DNA from 3 places in the Bradyrhizobium sp. BWA-3-5 genome. Region 3 is predicted to be linked to each of the others. Evidence: predicted binding sites of a transcription regulator. Region 3 holds the regulator's gene; each other region holds the start of a gene.
What was found. The regulator LexA, encoded in region 3, represses DNA repair genes until DNA is damaged. The targets are predictions, from matches to a motif close to TGTTCNNNNTGTGTTCNG.

Region 1 (5,258 bases), 3.5 Mb from region 3:
ACCGGGCCTTCTGTCCGCGCAAAAAAGCCTTGGGTTTCCGACCTGTCTACAACCAGCTCGATCGAAGAAGGTTCAAGGCGAGCCTGGGATGCTTGGCCAGCGAGGCGAAGCCCGTTTTTGCTGCGAGTGAATGACGCGCATGCGACAGTCGCAACGGCGCGTTTTCTGGGCGGACATCGGCGGGACCGCGAAGACGCGCTGCGATTGGTTATGGTCTGAGGGAAAGAACGGCTACAGCTTGTAAGCCGTGCGGAATCCACCCCAGTGGCGGCCTTTGACGCGGACCGGCACGTCGATCTCGCGCATCATCACCGTATTACCGTTGCCCATGTCGCGGGCGTAGGTCTGGATCAGATAGACGCGCTGGTTGCGCCCGGCGGCAAGCCCGGCCGGATCGTTGAAGATGCGGCGGTTGCGGCTGTTGGCGGTGTTCCAGGTGACGTCGCCCGGACGCTGCGGGTGCGAATAGATCTTGTTGTGCACCGGAAGGTAGCCGTTGGTGTCGATCACGGCGCAGAAAGCCATCCGCTGGTCCTTGGCGAGGAACGCTTCCTGGAACGGCGGCAAAGCCCGATCGGCCCAGTCGAGGATTTTGGTGCGGTATTGCACCGGATTGGTGCCTGGTATCTCGACATAGTTGGTGTCGAACATGTCCTCCATCGAGATCGCGCCGCTATCGATGCCGCTCTCGAAGATCTTCTTCAGCGCGGCACCGGCTTCGATCGCGCGGGTCACCGCTTCAGTGTTGTCGTCCTGGATCGACCAGATCTTGTCTTCGAGCTTCTCGATCAACGCCGTGGCAGGCCGTTCGAACTGCGCGTGCGCGCCGGCTTTCGTCCGCTGGACGATGCGAATTCGGCACGCACCGACATCTTGCAGCGTCGCGTCAAAACTCTGGCCCTGCGCCAACGCTTCCGCGTTTGCCCCGCTGACCAGAATGCCGCCCATCGAAATCTCATAGACCGGTGCCGATATCACTCCGCGCGAGGTCGTAATCTCGATCTTGAGGCTGCAAGGCAGCTTTTCGTCCTTGCCGCGCTCGGCACGCTCGCCTTCCTTTTCTCCCTGGCGCAACAGCACGGCGCAGCGCGCCTTGAGTTTGTGCGCGAACGCGGTCACGGCCCGTCCAGCCCTGGCGACGCTTTCGCCATGCGCCTCGGCTTCCTTGGTGGCGCTGTCGATCTCGCCGGCGCTGTCGCCGACCGAGACGATGAAGCTGGAAGCGGAGGCCGCGTTGTCGGCCATTTCGCCTGTCGTGGCGTTCTGTTCGGCGACCGCGCCATTGACGTGCTCGAATACCGGGCGGATCGCTTCGATCGATTGCGTGATGCGATGAACGGCGTCGACCGAGCCGGCGGCGTCGCGCTGCAACGCCTCGATCTTCTTGGTGATCTCCTCGGTGGCGTTCTGGGTCTGCACCGCGAGCGCCTTCACTTCGGTGGCGACGACGGCGAAGCCGCGTCCGGCCTCGCCGGCGCGCGCCGCCTCGATGGTGGAGTTGAGCGCCAGCAGCGTGGTCTGCCGCGCGATCTGTGCGATCAGGTTGACGACGTTGCCGATCGCCGCCGAGGACTCGCGCAGGCGGTCGACATTGGCGCCGGCCTCGCGGGCGGCCGCGCTGGCCTCGTCGGCGAGCTTGCCGGCGTCGCGCACCTGGGCGCCGATCCCCTGCGCCGACTGGGTGAACTTGTCGGCGGCCTGCGAAAATGTCGTCGCCGTACGCTGGGCGGCGCTCGAGCGGCTGGTCAGCGCATCGGTGCGCTGGCGGATGGTCGAGAGCGTCGCCGCCGTGGCCTCGGCGCCGCCGGCGACCGAATTGGCCGCGCGCTCGAGCTGGCGGATCATCGCGCCGAGTTCGAGTTCCAGGAGTTCGAGGATCGCCCTGGCCGAATCACTATCGCCGGGCGCGGCTTCCACGCTGGGGGCAGCCGCCTGAACCTCGGGCTCAGAGGCGGGCTGGGCCAGCTCCGGCACCCGCTTTTTGAACAAACCGAAGGCCATAACGTCTCTTGAAAGTTGAGGATCTCTGCGAAATCCTCTCATCCGAGCATGAAGTCGTGGTTAACAACTGCCTGATTTTCCGGCAGGCGGCAGTATTGCCATACCAAAACCGGCTGCAAATCTTTGATTTCGGCGGGTTGCCGGCCTATAAGGCCGCGCCCTATCCCTACATCCCCTGGACGAATCCAAGAGACTGCGCATGGCCGGCCATTCCCAATTCAAGAACATCATGCACCGCAAGGGCCGGCAGGATGCCCAGAAATCCAAGCTGTTCGGCAAGCTGGCCCGCGAAATCACCGTCGCCGCCAAGCTGGGCACCCCGGACCCCGCGATGAATCCGCGGCTGCGCGCGGCCGTCATCGCGGCGCGCCAGGAAAACATGCCGAAGGACAATATCGAGCGCGCCATCAAGAAGGCGACCGGCGGTGAAAGCGAGAACTACGACGAAATCCGCTACGAGGGCTACGGCCCCGGCGGCGTCGCCGTGATCGTCGAGGCGCTGACCGACAACCGCAACCGCGCCGCCTCCGACATCCGCTCCTACTTCACCAAGTCGGGCGGCAATCTCGGCGAAACCGGCTCGGTCGCCTTCATGTTCGACCGCACCGGCATTATCGAATATGACGCCAGCGTCGCCTCCGACGATGCGATGCTGGAAGCCGCCATCGAGGCCGGCGCCGACGACGTGGCATCAAGCGAAAGCGGCCATGAGATCTACGCCTCGCAGGAAACCTTTCGCGAGGTCGCCAAGGCGCTGGAAGCCAAGTTCGGCGAAGCCCGCAAGGCGGCGCTGACCTGGAAGCCGCAGAACACGGTCGCGGTCGACGACGAGACCGGCGAGAAGCTCTTGAAGCTGATGGACCTCCTCAACGAGCACGACGACGTCCAGAACGTCTACGCCAATTTCGAGATCTCGGACGCGCTGGTCGCCAAGATGGGCGGGTAGGCGATCTCGTGTCCCGGACGCGGTGCAGCGCGTGAGCGCTGCTCCGCAGAGCCGGGACCCATGTCACCAGATGCCGAGCCGGATAGATGGGTCCCGGCTCTGCGGCGCACCACTTCGCGGTGCGCCGCGTCCGGGGCACGAGCCAGCGCATCCATCGGGGATTTCCGTTCTCTTTATGTTTCGTTCACACGGCTCTGGCGTTATCACTACGCCATGACAGCCTCACCGATTCGCCAACCCGTCCGTATCATCGGCATCGATCCTGGCCTGCGCCGCACCGGCTGGGGCGTGATTGAGTCCGAGGGTAACCGGCTTGTCTTCATCGGCTGCGGCTCGGTCGAGCCGCCGGACGATCTGCCCCTGGCCAGCCGCCTCCTGGCGATCCATGAGGGGCTCGCGGCCGTGCTCGGCGATTTCCGCCCGGCGGAGGCCGCCGTGGAACAGACCTTTGTGAACAAGGACGGCGTCGCGACGCTGAAGCTCGGCCAGGCCCGCGGCGTCGCCATGCTGTCGCCGGCGATGTTCGGTATTGCGGTTGCGGAATATGCGCCCAATCAGGTCAAGAAGACCGTGGTCGGGGCCGGACATGCCGACAAGAACCAGATCGCGGTGATGCTGAAAATATTGCTGCCGAAAGCCGAACCGAAATCCGCTGACGCGGCGGACGCGCTCGCCATCGCCGTCACCCACGCCCATCACCGCCAGGGTGCGCTGCTGCGGATCAAGGTGGCGAGCCTATGATCGGCAAGCTCAAAGGCCTGATCGATTCGTACGGCGAGGATTATGTCATCCTCGATGTCGGCGGCGTCGGCTATCAGGTGCATTGCTCCTCGCGTACGCTGCAGGCGCTGCCGTCGCCCGGCGAGGCGGCGGTGCTGTCGATCGAAACTTATGTGCGTGAAGATCAAATAAAGCTGTTCGGCTTCCGCACCGACGCCGAGCGCGAATGGTTTCGCTTGCTGCAGACCGTGCAGGGCGTCGGCGCCAAAGTCGCGCTCGCGGTGCTCGGCACCTTGCCGCCGGCCGAGCTCGCCAACGCGATTGCGCTGCGCGACAAGGCCGCGGTGTCGCGCACGCCCGGCGTCGGCCCGAAAGTCGCCGAGCGCATCGTCTCTGAGCTCAAGGACAAGGCGCCTGCCTTTGCCAATGTCGATCCTGCTGTCGTGCATCTCGCCGGCGCCGTCGACGATCAGCGCGCGCCGCGCCCGGTCACCGACGCGATTTCGGCGCTGGTCAATCTCGGCTATGGCCAGCCGCAGGCGGCGGCCGCGATTGCCGCGGCGTCACGCAGCGCTGGTGAAAAAGCCGAGACCGCGCAGCTGATCCGGCTGGGCCTGAAGGAGCTGGCGAAGTAGACTACGTTTGCCCTTCCCTGACGAAGGAACGCGTTTCCGTCATGTTGAGTGAAAAAGACCAGGAACTAATTGCCGCCGCGATTGACGCGATCAGGCCGCGGTATCGGAACCGTTGGCAAGAGGTCGGCGCAGCCATGCGCACCCGCGACGGCCGCATCGTCACCGGTGTGAACATCGACGCCTATATCGGCCGGATCGCCGTCTGTGCGGAGGCGATCGCCATTGGGCGCGCGATTACCGAAACCGGCGATCGCGGTATCGAGACCATCGTCGCCGTCCGTCATCCCAAACCGGACGAGCCCGGCGATATTGCCGTCGTCTCGCCCTGCGGCATCTGTCGCGAACTGATCCATGATTACGATGCGAACGCGCGGGTCATCGTTCCCGACAATGGCCGCGAGCCGAAGGTTGCGACCATCGGCGAGCTTTTGCCCAACAAGTACCGGAGGGGCAACGGGTGAACACCCCCTCCCGTATCGTCACCCCCGAGCGGCGTTCCGACGATGTCGGCGACACCGCGCTGCGTCCGCAACTGCTGTCGGAGTTTGTCGGCCAGGCGCAGGCGCGCAAGAATCTGTCGATCTTCATCGAGGCGGCGCGCAAGCGCGGCGAGGCGCTGGATCATGTGCTGTTCGTCGGCCCACCCGGCCTCGGCAAGACCACGCTGGCACAGATCGTTGCGCGCGAGCTCGGCGTCGGCTTTCGCGCCACCTCAGGCCCGGTGATCGCGAAGGCCGGCGATCTTGCGGCGCTGCTCACCAATCTGGAAGAGCGCGACGTGCTCTTCATCGATGAGATCCATCGCCTCAGCCCGGCGGTCGAAGAAGTACTCTATCCCGCGATGGAGGATTTTCAGCTCGACCTCATCATCGGCGAGGGACCCGCGGCGCGCTCGGTCAAGATCGAGCTGGCAAAATTCACCCTGGTCGGTGCGACGACGCGCGCAGGGCTGTTGA
Region 2 (5,258 bases), 110 kb from region 3:
ATCGGCGATCTCTGCCGCGAGCTTGTCGAGGTCATCGGAAATCTCATCCCGCCCCAGTGCGGTCAGCCGCTGGAGCCGCAGGTCGAGGATGGCCTTGGCCTGCTCCATCGACAGCCGGATCGTACCATCGGCGTTGATGCGGTGCCTCGGATCGTCGATCAGCGTGATCATCGCCTCGACGTCCCGCGCCGGCCAGTCGCGCGACATCAGCGTATCGCGCGCGGTGTTCGGATCTGGCGAGGTTCTGATAACGCGGATCATTTCGTCGATATTGGCGACCGCGATCGCAAGGCCGACCAGGATATGGGCGCGGTCACGCGCCTTGTTGAGCCGGAACTTGGTCCGCCGGGTCACCACCTGCTCGCGGAAGGCGACGAAGATGGTGAGTAGGTCCTTCAGGGTCATCGTCTGCGGACGACCGGAATCCAACGCCAGCATGTTGGCGGGGAAATTCGCCTGCAACGGCGTGAACCGATAGAGCTGGTTGAGCACTACATCGGGCACGGTTTCGCGCTTCAGCTCGATGACGACGCGATAGCCGTCGCGGTCGGACTCATCGCGGAGGTCGCCAATGCCCTCGATCTTTTTCTCTTTCACCAGATCGGCAATGCGCTCGACCATCGTCGCCTTGTTCACCTGGTAGGGAATTTCGGTGATGATGATCGCTTCGCGGTCCTTGCGGACCGTATCGATCGTGACCTTTCCGCGCATCACGATCGAGCCACGGCCGAGATGATAGGCGGAACGGATGCCCTGACGGCCGAGAATAATGCCGCCGGTCGGGAAATCCGGGCCGGGCACGATGTTGATGAGATCGTCGATCGTGAGCGCTGGATTGTCGATCAGCGCGACGCAGGCATCGATGACCTCGCCGAGATTGTGCGGCGGGATGTTGGTTGCCATGCCGACCGCGATGCCGCCGGCGCCATTGACCAGAAGATTCGGGAACTTGGCGGGTAGAACCGACGGTTCCTTCTCGGAATTGTCATAGTTCGGCTGGAAGTCGACCGTCTCTTCGTTGATATCGCCGATCACTTCCTGCGCCGACCGGGTCAGGCGCGCTTCGGTATATCGATAAGCCGCCGGAGGATCGCCGTCGATCGAGCCGAAATTGCCCTGCCCGTCGATCAGCGGTACGCGCATGGAAAAATCCTGCGCCATCCGCACCATCGCGTCGTAGATCGATTGATCGCCGTGCGGATGATATTTACCGATCACATCACCGACGACGCGCGCGGACTTGACGTATTTCTTGTCCGGCGTGTGTCCCTGCTCATGCATCGAATAGAGAATGCGGCGGTGCACGGGCTTGAGGCCGTCGCGCGCATCCGGCAGCGCGCGCGCCACGATCACGCTCATGGCGTAATCGAGGTAGGAGCGCTTCATCTCGTCGAGGATGGAAACGGGACGGATGTCGGAGGGCTCCGGCGGCTCGCCGGGCTTGTCGTCTTCGTTATCGGCCAAAGGGGGAATCCAGTCAGTTCTCAGTCGGGAATCATATAGCGCATCGAAGGCCCGATCACCACCCCGGAGCCTTCGGGCGAAGCTGTTTTTCCGCTCGTTTTTTCATGGACTTAACGCATCGCGAGACGATTTTCCGGAGGCTGCCGAGATAGCCATTTCCGGACCGCAATAACCGGATCGGAACGGTGTCTCATTACCTCCATCTCAGGAGCCGAAAACTACCGCATGCATGATCCGCCCGGGCAGGAAGGTGAACGCGCCGGCGATGATCAGCGCGCCGAAGAAGATCGACGTCATCGCCTTCTTGTGGCCGCTGACATTGTGCCGGCGCGCATGTAGCACCGCCAGCGCCAGCATGACCGGCACGAAGACCGACAGGATATGGATCGGACTGAACGGCCCGACCAGGCGGATCTCGTGGATCCAGAGCGAACTGATCGCAACCGCTGCCATCAGCATCACCCAGATCCAGGCCGAGCGTCCTGTGCGGCAGCGTTCCCTTTGGGGCGGCGAACTGCACAATGCCGAGCGCGAACGCCGCGATGGCGGCGAAGGCGTGCAGCGGGATCGTTCCGGGGGCCTCCAGCAGCGGTGCGAGGCTCATGGCGGCGCTCCATCTCGAGTTGGCGATCGAGACGGGGCGCAGTTAATCACTGGCGCGCGGCAGATCGCAGCGCGCCTGCATCCTTCAAGACGCCGCTTCGCGGCGCCTCGGATGATGCTGTTCAGCGCGGTAAACAGCGATAGATTTAGAATGGGATGTCGTCGTCCATGTCGCTGTTGCGGCTGCCCGCCGCGACGGCCCGCCGGGGCGCGGAGCTAGCCGGGCCGCTGGAGCCGAAATCGCCGGCATCGTCGGAGCCGAAGCCGCCTCCCCCACCGCCGCCGCGGCCGTCGAGCATGGTCAGCGTCGAGTTGAAGCCCTGCAGCACGACCTCGGTCGAGTATTTCTCGACGCCGCTCTGGTCGGTCCATTTGCGCGTCTGCAGCGCGCCCTCGATGTAAACCTTGGCGCCCTTTTTCAGATACTGCTCGGCGACCTTGCAGAGGCCCTCATTGAAGATCACGACGCGGTGCCACTCGGTCTTTTCCTTGCGCTCGCCGGTCGCCTTGTCGCGCCAGGTCTCGGACGTTGCAATGCTCAGATTGGCGACCGGCCGCCCGTCCTGGGTCCGCCGGATTTCCGGATCCTTGCCGAGGTTGCCGACCAGAATCACCTTGTTCACACTTCCCGCCATCACAGCTCTCCACTCGATATCGCCGGCAAAAATCACTGCTCCGGCCGCGGCCGTTTCAATTTCTTGACCTGTCGCTTGTCTGACTTCCGCGTCCGCTTCTCGGACCTTTCGGGCCGACCCTATACGCTCGCAGGCCCCGCTGACCCCGCGATCCCTTCGCAAGCCGGCGGTTATCCACATATAGCATCGGCCACGCGAATGTTCCAGCTTTGTTCCACTTGTCCGTTCGGAACACAACGACGCAACCTCGGAGCGAACCACGGGAACCCACGGGGAACCGAAATGAACTCGAAATGGAACCCCGAAAGTTCCCGCCAAAGTTCCAATTTTCTCTAACAAATCATTATCTTGGTTCCATTACACTTGGTTTTCCTGTGTGTCATTTCGGAGACGCCATTTCTGAGCGAGTCACGATAAATACAACCCACCGGCGCGGCGCTCGCGCCCTTGGGGAAACGCTTCGGGACCAACGGAAGCGTGCAATCTGGAGATAGCCATGAAGAAGGTTTGGTTAGGTACAGTTGCTCTTATCGCGTTCGCTGCGCCCGCAGCGGCCGCCGACCTGGCTGCGCGCCCTTACACCAAGGCGCCGCCGCCTGCGATCGCCGCGGTCTATGACTGGAGCGGCTTCTACATCGGTGCCAACGGCGGCTGGGGCTCGAGCCGCAAGTGCTGGGATCTCACCGACGCCGGCCTGGGCCCCATCGTTGCCTTCCCCGAAGGCTGCCACGATGCAACCGGCGGCACCGCCGGCGGCCAGCTCGGTTATCGCTGGCAGACCGGCACCTGGGTGTTCGGTCTGGAAGGCCAGGGCAACTGGGCCGACTTCAGGGGCAGCAATGTCAGCCTGTTCGATCCGACACTCCGCAACGAGTCGCGCATCGACGCCTTCGGCCTGATCACGGGCCAGATCGGTTGGGCCGCGAATAACGTTTTGTTCTACGTCAAGGGCGGTGCGGCCGTTACAGCGGATCGCTTCCGCATCCGTGATGCTGCCACGGGTTTCGTGGTTGCCACCACTGGTGACGACACCCGCTGGGGTGCAGCGGTCGGTGCGGGCCTCGAATTCGGCTTTGCCCCCAACTGGTCGGCCGGCGTTGAATACAACCACCTGTTCATGCAGGACCGCAGCCACGACTTCACCACAGCGGCTGGCGTCTTCTTCGGCACTGACCGCATCCGCCAGGATGTCGATCTCGTCACAGTTCGTGTGAACTACCGCTGGGGTGGCCCTGTTATCGCGAAATACTGACCTGCTGCAGTACTCGGGAATACGAAAAGGCCGGCGTTACGCCGGCCTTTTTGCTTGGTTGTAATTGGGTTCCATCACTACCCGCAACGGTTGCATATTACCTACATTTGCCGCGGATGTGGTTTTTGGGAGACAGGAATCCGGCGCGGCCTCGGCTATACGCAGGAGCAACCTCAAATTGACGGCTGAGGGAGTTGCGTTCGAGAGCCGCGAAAGGAAAAGAAAAGTGAAAAAGATTCTGCTGACGACCACTGGCTTGATCGCGCTTGGGATGGCGCCCGCGATCGCCGCCGATCTTGCCGCGCGGCCCTACACCAAAGCGCCACCGATGGCAGTTGCAGCGTATAACTGGAGCGGCTTCTACATCGGCGCGAACGGCGGATGGGGCACGAGCCACAACTGTTCGACCAACACCGCAGTCCTCGGCATTCCGGTGGCACCGACTTCCTTGGGCTGCCATGACGCCGATGGCGGCACGGTCGGTGGTCAGATCGGCTATCGATGGCAGACCGGAAACTGGGTGTTCGGCATCGAAGCGCAGGGCAACTGGGCCGACTTCAACGGTTCGAACACCTTTGCGCCGCTCTCCAGCAACCACACCAAGATCGACGCATTCGGTCTGTTCACCGGCCAGGTTGGCTACGCCGCCAACAACGTCCTGTTCTACGTCAAGGGTGGTGCTGCGGTCACCGACAACCGCTACGAAGGTGTGTTCGCCGGCGTCGTGATCGACCGCGCCGAGGAGACCCGCTGGGGTGGCACGGTTGGTGCCGGCGTCGAATACGCCTTCGCGCCGAACTGGTCATTCGGCGTCGAGTATAACCACCTGTTCATGGGCACCAACAACTACAACTTCCGCAGCGTTATCGGTGGCATCAACACCCGCAACGATGACATCAAGCAGGACGCTGACCTCCTCACCGCTCGCATCAACTACAAGTTCGGCAGCTACTGATCTCTGCATCAGGAGAGTTCCCGACTGGGAAAAGGCCGGCCTTGCGCCGGCCTTTTTTATGCGTTCCTGCTGACGACTGCTGCCAAAATATTGATGGCACAAAACAATCCGTTGATGATTCGCGCGCGGCACTGGAAATTTCTTACCGTTCTTCCTATGTTCCGACTTTCAATCATCGGCGCCTGATCCCGGTTTCCTGCCTGGCCATGCGCGCCCAACTTGGTGCGCGACCTGCGCGCCTGGAAATGCCGATATGGATGAAGTGCTAAGGGCGAAGCGCCAACAGACCGCCGGCTCCGCATCGCGTGCGATCACCATTCGCGGAGCGCGCGAGCATAATCTCAAGAAC
Region 3 (5,258 bases):
CCTCGGCCATGTGCTGTCGATCTCCGGCTACCACATGGCTGTCGTCGCCGGCGTCGTGTTCTTTGCGGTGCGGGCGCTGCTGGCGCTGTTTCCGGTGCTCACGGTCGGCTACGCCATCAAGAAATGGGCGGCGGCCGCCGCGCTCGCTGCCGCCGCGTTCTACCTCCTGCTCTCGGGCGCCGAGGTCGCGACGCAAAGGTCGTTCTTCATGACCGCCGTGGTGCTGATCGCGGTCATGGTCGACCGCCGCGCCATCACCTTCCGCACGCTCGCGGTCGCCGCCTTGATCGTGCTGGCGGTGGCGCCGGAGGCGCTGGTGCATCCGAGCTTCCAGATGTCGTTTGCCGCCACGCTGGGCCTGGTGGCGCTGGTGCAGATCGGCATGCCGCGCCTGTTCGCCGCGCCCGACAACAACGCGACCGCGCGGGCCGCGCTGTGGGGCGGCCGCGAGTTCACCATGCTGCTGCTGGCCTCCCTGGTGGCGGGGCTTGCGACCATGCCTTACGCGGCCTTTCACTTCCACCGGGTGACGCCCTATGGCGTGATCGCCAACCTCGCGGCGATGCCGGTGGTGTCGGCGGTCGTGATGCCGGCGGGCCTGCTCGGCCTCGTCGCCATGCCGTTCGGCTTCGATGGGCTGTTCTGGGCGATCATGGGTTTTGGCATCGACTGGATGATTGCGGTCACGCAATGGGTCGCGGCATTGCCCGGCGCGGTTGGCCGCATTCCGGCCTTCGGCATCGGCCCGCTGATCGCGGCGAGTATTGGCATCATCCTGCTCGGCCTGCTGCGCACGCCGCTGCGCTGGTCGGGCGCCGCGCTGGTGGTGCTGGCGGCGATGTGGGCGGCGCGGGTGACGCCACCGGATATTCTGATCTCTGCGGACGGCCGCCATGTCGGCGTCCGCGGCCAGGACGGCCGGCTGCATCTGATGCACGCGGTGAAGGGCTCGAAGGATACGTTCCTGCTGAAGGAGTGGCTGGCGGCGGATGCCGATGCGCGCAACGCAACCGATGCCACGCTCACCTCAGGCGTGTCCTGCGACGACCTCGGCTGCGTGGTGCCGTCTGCGGGCGGCCCGCTGGTCGCGCAGGCGTTCAGGCCGGAAGCGTTTGCGGATGATTGCGAGCGCACGGCGCTGATCGTGACGCTGCGGCAGGCGCCGGCCGCCTGCAGCGCTTCCGTGATCGACGGCGAGCGATTGCGGCGCCAGGGCGCGATGGCGCTAGGGCGAGGCAGGGAAGGCTTTGTCGTCGAGGCGGTCAAGCCGCGCGGGATCGACCGGCCGTGGTCGCCGGCCGTAGCTGAGGAGCGCGAGCCGGACGCCACCGTGCTGGCGCCGCGCGTGCCGGCGCGGGCCGTCGATGCGACGCCGGCCGAGGCGGACCTTCAGGCGGAAGAATAAATTGAGTTCAGCGATCGTCGTGCGGAGGAGCGACCGGTATCTCGAACGCGCCGAGGTGAAACTCCTCCGGCGCGTCAGGCTGCGAAGGCAGGTTGACCAACGTGAACGAGGCGTCGGGGAATTGCTGCCAGATCGCGAGATCGTCCGCGGTGACGGTGAGCCAGCCATAGCGGAACATGTACCGCCCCGGTGCAGTGACGCGTCCGGCTCTTTGCCATGTAATCTTGTTGACCACCGACTGCCCTCGGCGCCGATTTTCCAGGCAATATATCACGTAATCCGCCGGTTTGAACCGGCGGATTACATGCGCGGCGTTTAGCCGGTCACGATAGAAGCGGCCGGAGGCGCTTCGACGGCTTTCGGGGCGCGCTCGCCGCCGGTCTGGACCACCGGCAATTGCAGCACGGTCGCCCGCTGGCCTTCGCAAAGCTGCGTCACCAGCACATGGCTGCCATCGGGAAATTCGATCGCGTCATGGTGACGGTCGGCCACTTCGGGCTCGATCTGATTGAACTTGCCGACCCGCCACTCGGTGGTTCGCGTCCAGATCCAGCGGTTATCGTATCTGACGTCCTCGGCGAACGCCAGTTCGGTGCCGGGAAGCATGCAGACCGCCACTGCTGGTTCGCGCTCTGACGCAAAGCCGCGGGTCGAAGTACCGCGGAAGGTTGTGGTAACAAGCGTCTCGCCGACCCGGGCAGGGCGCGTCGCCACGGCGTGCAGGCTATAGTCACACATCGGATGGCTCCCTCGTTTGAGATAGCTGACCCGTGTCTGGAAGGAGGCACAGGCCTCTATCGCAGTGGATTTTATCGCAAGTGGACTTGGCAGAAGCTTTTCTTGGTTCGGGACAAATTCTGCGACTGGCCTGACTGCGATCAAAATCACAAGCGCGATAACGGGGCTTTGTTCCTTCACGCAGCAAAAAACCCCGGCCGATGGCCGGGGCTGGATGTCGTTGTCGTCATGTACGCCAACCGACAGACCAATATTTAAAGATCAGTATTTGCGGTACAGCCCGATCAGCTTGCCCTGGATTCGGACCCGGTTGGGCGGCAGGATGCGGACTTCATAGGCGGCGTTGGCCGGCTCGAGCGCGATCGAGGCGCCGCGGCGGCGGAAACGCTTTAGCGTGGCTTCCTCCTCGTCGATCAGCGCCACCACGATATCGCCGGTGTCGGCGGTCTCGTTGCGCTGGATCAGCGCCATGTCGCCGTCGAGAATGCCGGCATCGACCATGGAATCGCCGCGCACTTCGAGCGCGTAATGTTCGCCGGAGCCGAGCATGTCAGGCGGCACGCTGATCGTATGGCTGCGGGTCTGCAGCGCCTCGATCGGCGTGCCGGCGGCGATCCGGCCCATCACGGGCACGGCGACCGGACGATTGCCGTCGTCCTCGGCAACAGGCGGGCTTGAGGTGCGCTTGCCGAGCGTGCCTTCAATAACGCTTGGCGTGAAGCCGCGGCGGCCGTTGCCGGCTGTCGCAAGCTCCGGCAGCTTGATGACTTCGATGGCGCGGGCGCGGTTGGGCAGGCGGCGGATGAAGCCGCGCTCCTCCAGCGCCGTAATCAGGCGGTGGATTCCGGACTTCGAGCGCAGGTCGAGCGCGTCCTTCATCTCGTCGAAGGAGGGCGGCACGCCGGCCTCTTTCAGCCGTTCATTGATGAAACGCAGTAGCTCATACTGTTTGCGCGTAAGCATCGCGAGCAATCCCCCGGTTTGGTATCGTCGTTCGGTCTCGAATTTCAGCGCCCAGATCGCCGGAGTCCCCAAACTCCCAACCAGAGACACTAGCGCTCGAAACAAATCATGAACGGACACTATATGTTCGATATGTGTTCCGCAACCACTTAATTTCAGGTGAACGCATTGGCGATAGCGGCCGGATGCGCCGTTCGGCGCGTCATTCCGGCAGGCGCAGAAGCTCGCAACGCGACCCCTTCACGGCGGCCGGCGCGAATGGCGGACGTATCACAAGTGCCCGTGCCGCAGCGAGATTCCCGAGCAGTGAGGAGTCCTGGTGGGTGACCGGCACGGCCGTCAGCGTGCCGTCCTCGTGCTCTTCCAGGCGGGCGCGAAGATAATCTTCGCGCTGGTCGTTGGCGGCGAGGTCGCGGCCCAAAACGGCGCCTTCCCTGACGTGATGGACGTGGTCGCGGCCCGATAAAGCGCGAATCAGCGGCACCAGGAACAGGAATCCGCAGACATAGGAAGAGACGGGATTGCCGGGCAGGCCGATCACCCGCATCGAGCCGAGCCTGCCATGCATCATCGGCTTGCCCGGCCGCATCGCGATCCGCCAAAAGGCCATGGTCGTCCCTTCGGCTTCGAGCGACTGCTTGACGAGGTCATGGTCCCCGACGGACGCCCCGCCCATGGTAATCAGGACATCCGCGTTGGACTCGTTGGCACGGCGGATACCTTCCGTGGTGGCGGCAACGGTGTCGGCGGCCAGGCCGAGATCGACGACCTCGGCGCCCTCCGCCCGCGCCAGCGCGCGCAAGCCATAGCCGTTGGAGTAGACGATCTGGCCGGGGCCGGGGATCGTGCCGGGCATGACCAACTCGTCGCCTGTGCCCAGCACGGCCACTTTCGGGCGGCGGTGCACGGCGACTTCCGGATAGTTCATGCCGGCGGCGAGCGACAGGTCGCGGTCGGAGAGGCGGCGCCCGCGCTTCAGCAGCACGTCACCCTCACGGAAATCGACGCCGGCGGCGCGGATATGCCGCCCGGGGACGGCGGCTTCGGTGATGGTGATATGATCGCCGTCGACAGCCGTGTCTTCCTGGATGATGACGGCGTCGGCGCCGTCTGGGATGACGCCGCCGGTGAAAATTCGCACCGCTTCGCCGCGGCCGACCTTCCGTTCGAACGGGCGGCCAGCGGCGACCTCGCCGATCACTTTGAGCCGGGCGGAGAGATCGGCGGCATCCGTTGCGCGCACCGCATAGCCGTCCATCGCCGACATCGCCTCAGGCGGCTGGGTCCGCCGCGCCGCGACGTCGCGCGCCAGCACGCGGTGATGGGCGGCGTCCAGCGCGACCATTTCCTCGGGCAGGGGATCGGCGCCATCAAGGATCGCGGACAATGCATCGGCAACCGGCATCAAGGCCACGGGCAGACCTCCCTAAATTCCAAGTGCGGTCAGTGCCCTTGCCACGTCATCCGTCGATGTCACGTGGATGGCAGAAAGGCCGCGCGCCCGCGCGCCTTCGATATTGGCGGCTGAATCGTCGAAGAACAGGATCCGCGAGGCCGGCACGCCGATCGCTTTTATCACATGATCATAGGCTTCGGCGTCGGGTTTGCGCAAACCGATGCTCGAGGACAGGAAGATCTCGCGGAAGTGGCTGAGGACATCAGTATAGGCCCGCGAGAAATGCGCGACATGGGCCGGATTGGTATTGGAAAAGGCATAGAGCGGCAGGCGCCGCGCCGCACCGGCGAGAAGCGGGGCAATGCCGGGCATCTCGCCGGTGAAGATCGCGTTCCAGCCTTCCAGGAATTGGGCGTCCGTGATGGTGATGCCGAGCGACTGGCGCAGGTTTGCGAAGAACGCGGCGTCGTCGATCCGGCCGATCTCGTGATGCTTGAAACTGTCGTCGACAATGAAGCGCGCGGCGAGGTCAACAGGCGTGCAGCCCGCATGGCCTGCCCAGCACGCCATCACGCGGTCGAAGCTGATATCGAGCACGACGCGGCCGAGGTCGAACAACAGGACGTCGGCGGAGTGGGGCGCTGGCGGCGAATTCATGGCAGTCGTTTACAAAACTGATTGGGCATGGGCAACGGCTCGGACTGATTTCCGCTCGATCCGGCATTTAAGCCGGTCCGCGAGCTGTGCTAAGCGTTG

Region 1: the regulator LexA is predicted to act here: its motif matches at 3,113-3,130, upstream of ruvC (crossover junction endodeoxyribonuclease RuvC).
Region 2: the regulator LexA is predicted to act here: its motif matches at 2,902-2,919, upstream of RX331_RS18490 (single-stranded DNA-binding protein).

What each region holds. Positions count from the first base shown of each region.
Region 1 is NZ_CP136626.1:7,199,698-7,204,955, reverse strand. It holds gene RX331_RS34655 (methyl-accepting chemotaxis protein) at 232-2,001, opposite strand; gene RX331_RS34650 (YebC/PmpR family DNA-binding transcriptional regulator) at 2,201-2,947, shown strand; gene ruvC (crossover junction endodeoxyribonuclease RuvC) at 3,161-3,688, shown strand; gene ruvA (Holliday junction branch migration protein RuvA) at 3,685-4,302, shown strand; gene RX331_RS34635 (cytidine deaminase) at 4,344-4,763, shown strand; gene ruvB (Holliday junction branch migration DNA helicase RuvB) at 4,760-5,258, shown strand, end outside.
Region 2 is NZ_CP136626.1:3,825,707-3,830,964, reverse strand. It holds gene gyrA (DNA gyrase subunit A) at 1-1,464, opposite strand, end outside; partial or broken gene RX331_RS18495 (DUF2306 domain-containing protein) at 1,669-2,068, opposite strand; gene RX331_RS18490 (single-stranded DNA-binding protein) at 2,214-2,702, opposite strand; gene RX331_RS18485 (outer membrane protein) at 3,199-3,954, shown strand; gene RX331_RS18480 (outer membrane protein) at 4,181-4,909, shown strand; gene uvrA (excinuclease ABC subunit UvrA) at 5,163-5,258, shown strand, end outside.
Region 3 is NZ_CP136626.1:3,716,220-3,721,477, forward strand. It holds gene RX331_RS17930 (ComEC/Rec2 family competence protein) at 1-1,405, shown strand, start outside; gene RX331_RS17935 (hypothetical protein) at 1,413-1,583, opposite strand; gene RX331_RS17940 (hypothetical protein) at 1,721-2,143, opposite strand; gene lexA (transcriptional repressor LexA) at 2,405-3,106, opposite strand; gene glp (gephyrin-like molybdotransferase Glp) at 3,309-4,520, opposite strand; gene RX331_RS17955 (HAD family phosphatase) at 4,533-5,159, opposite strand.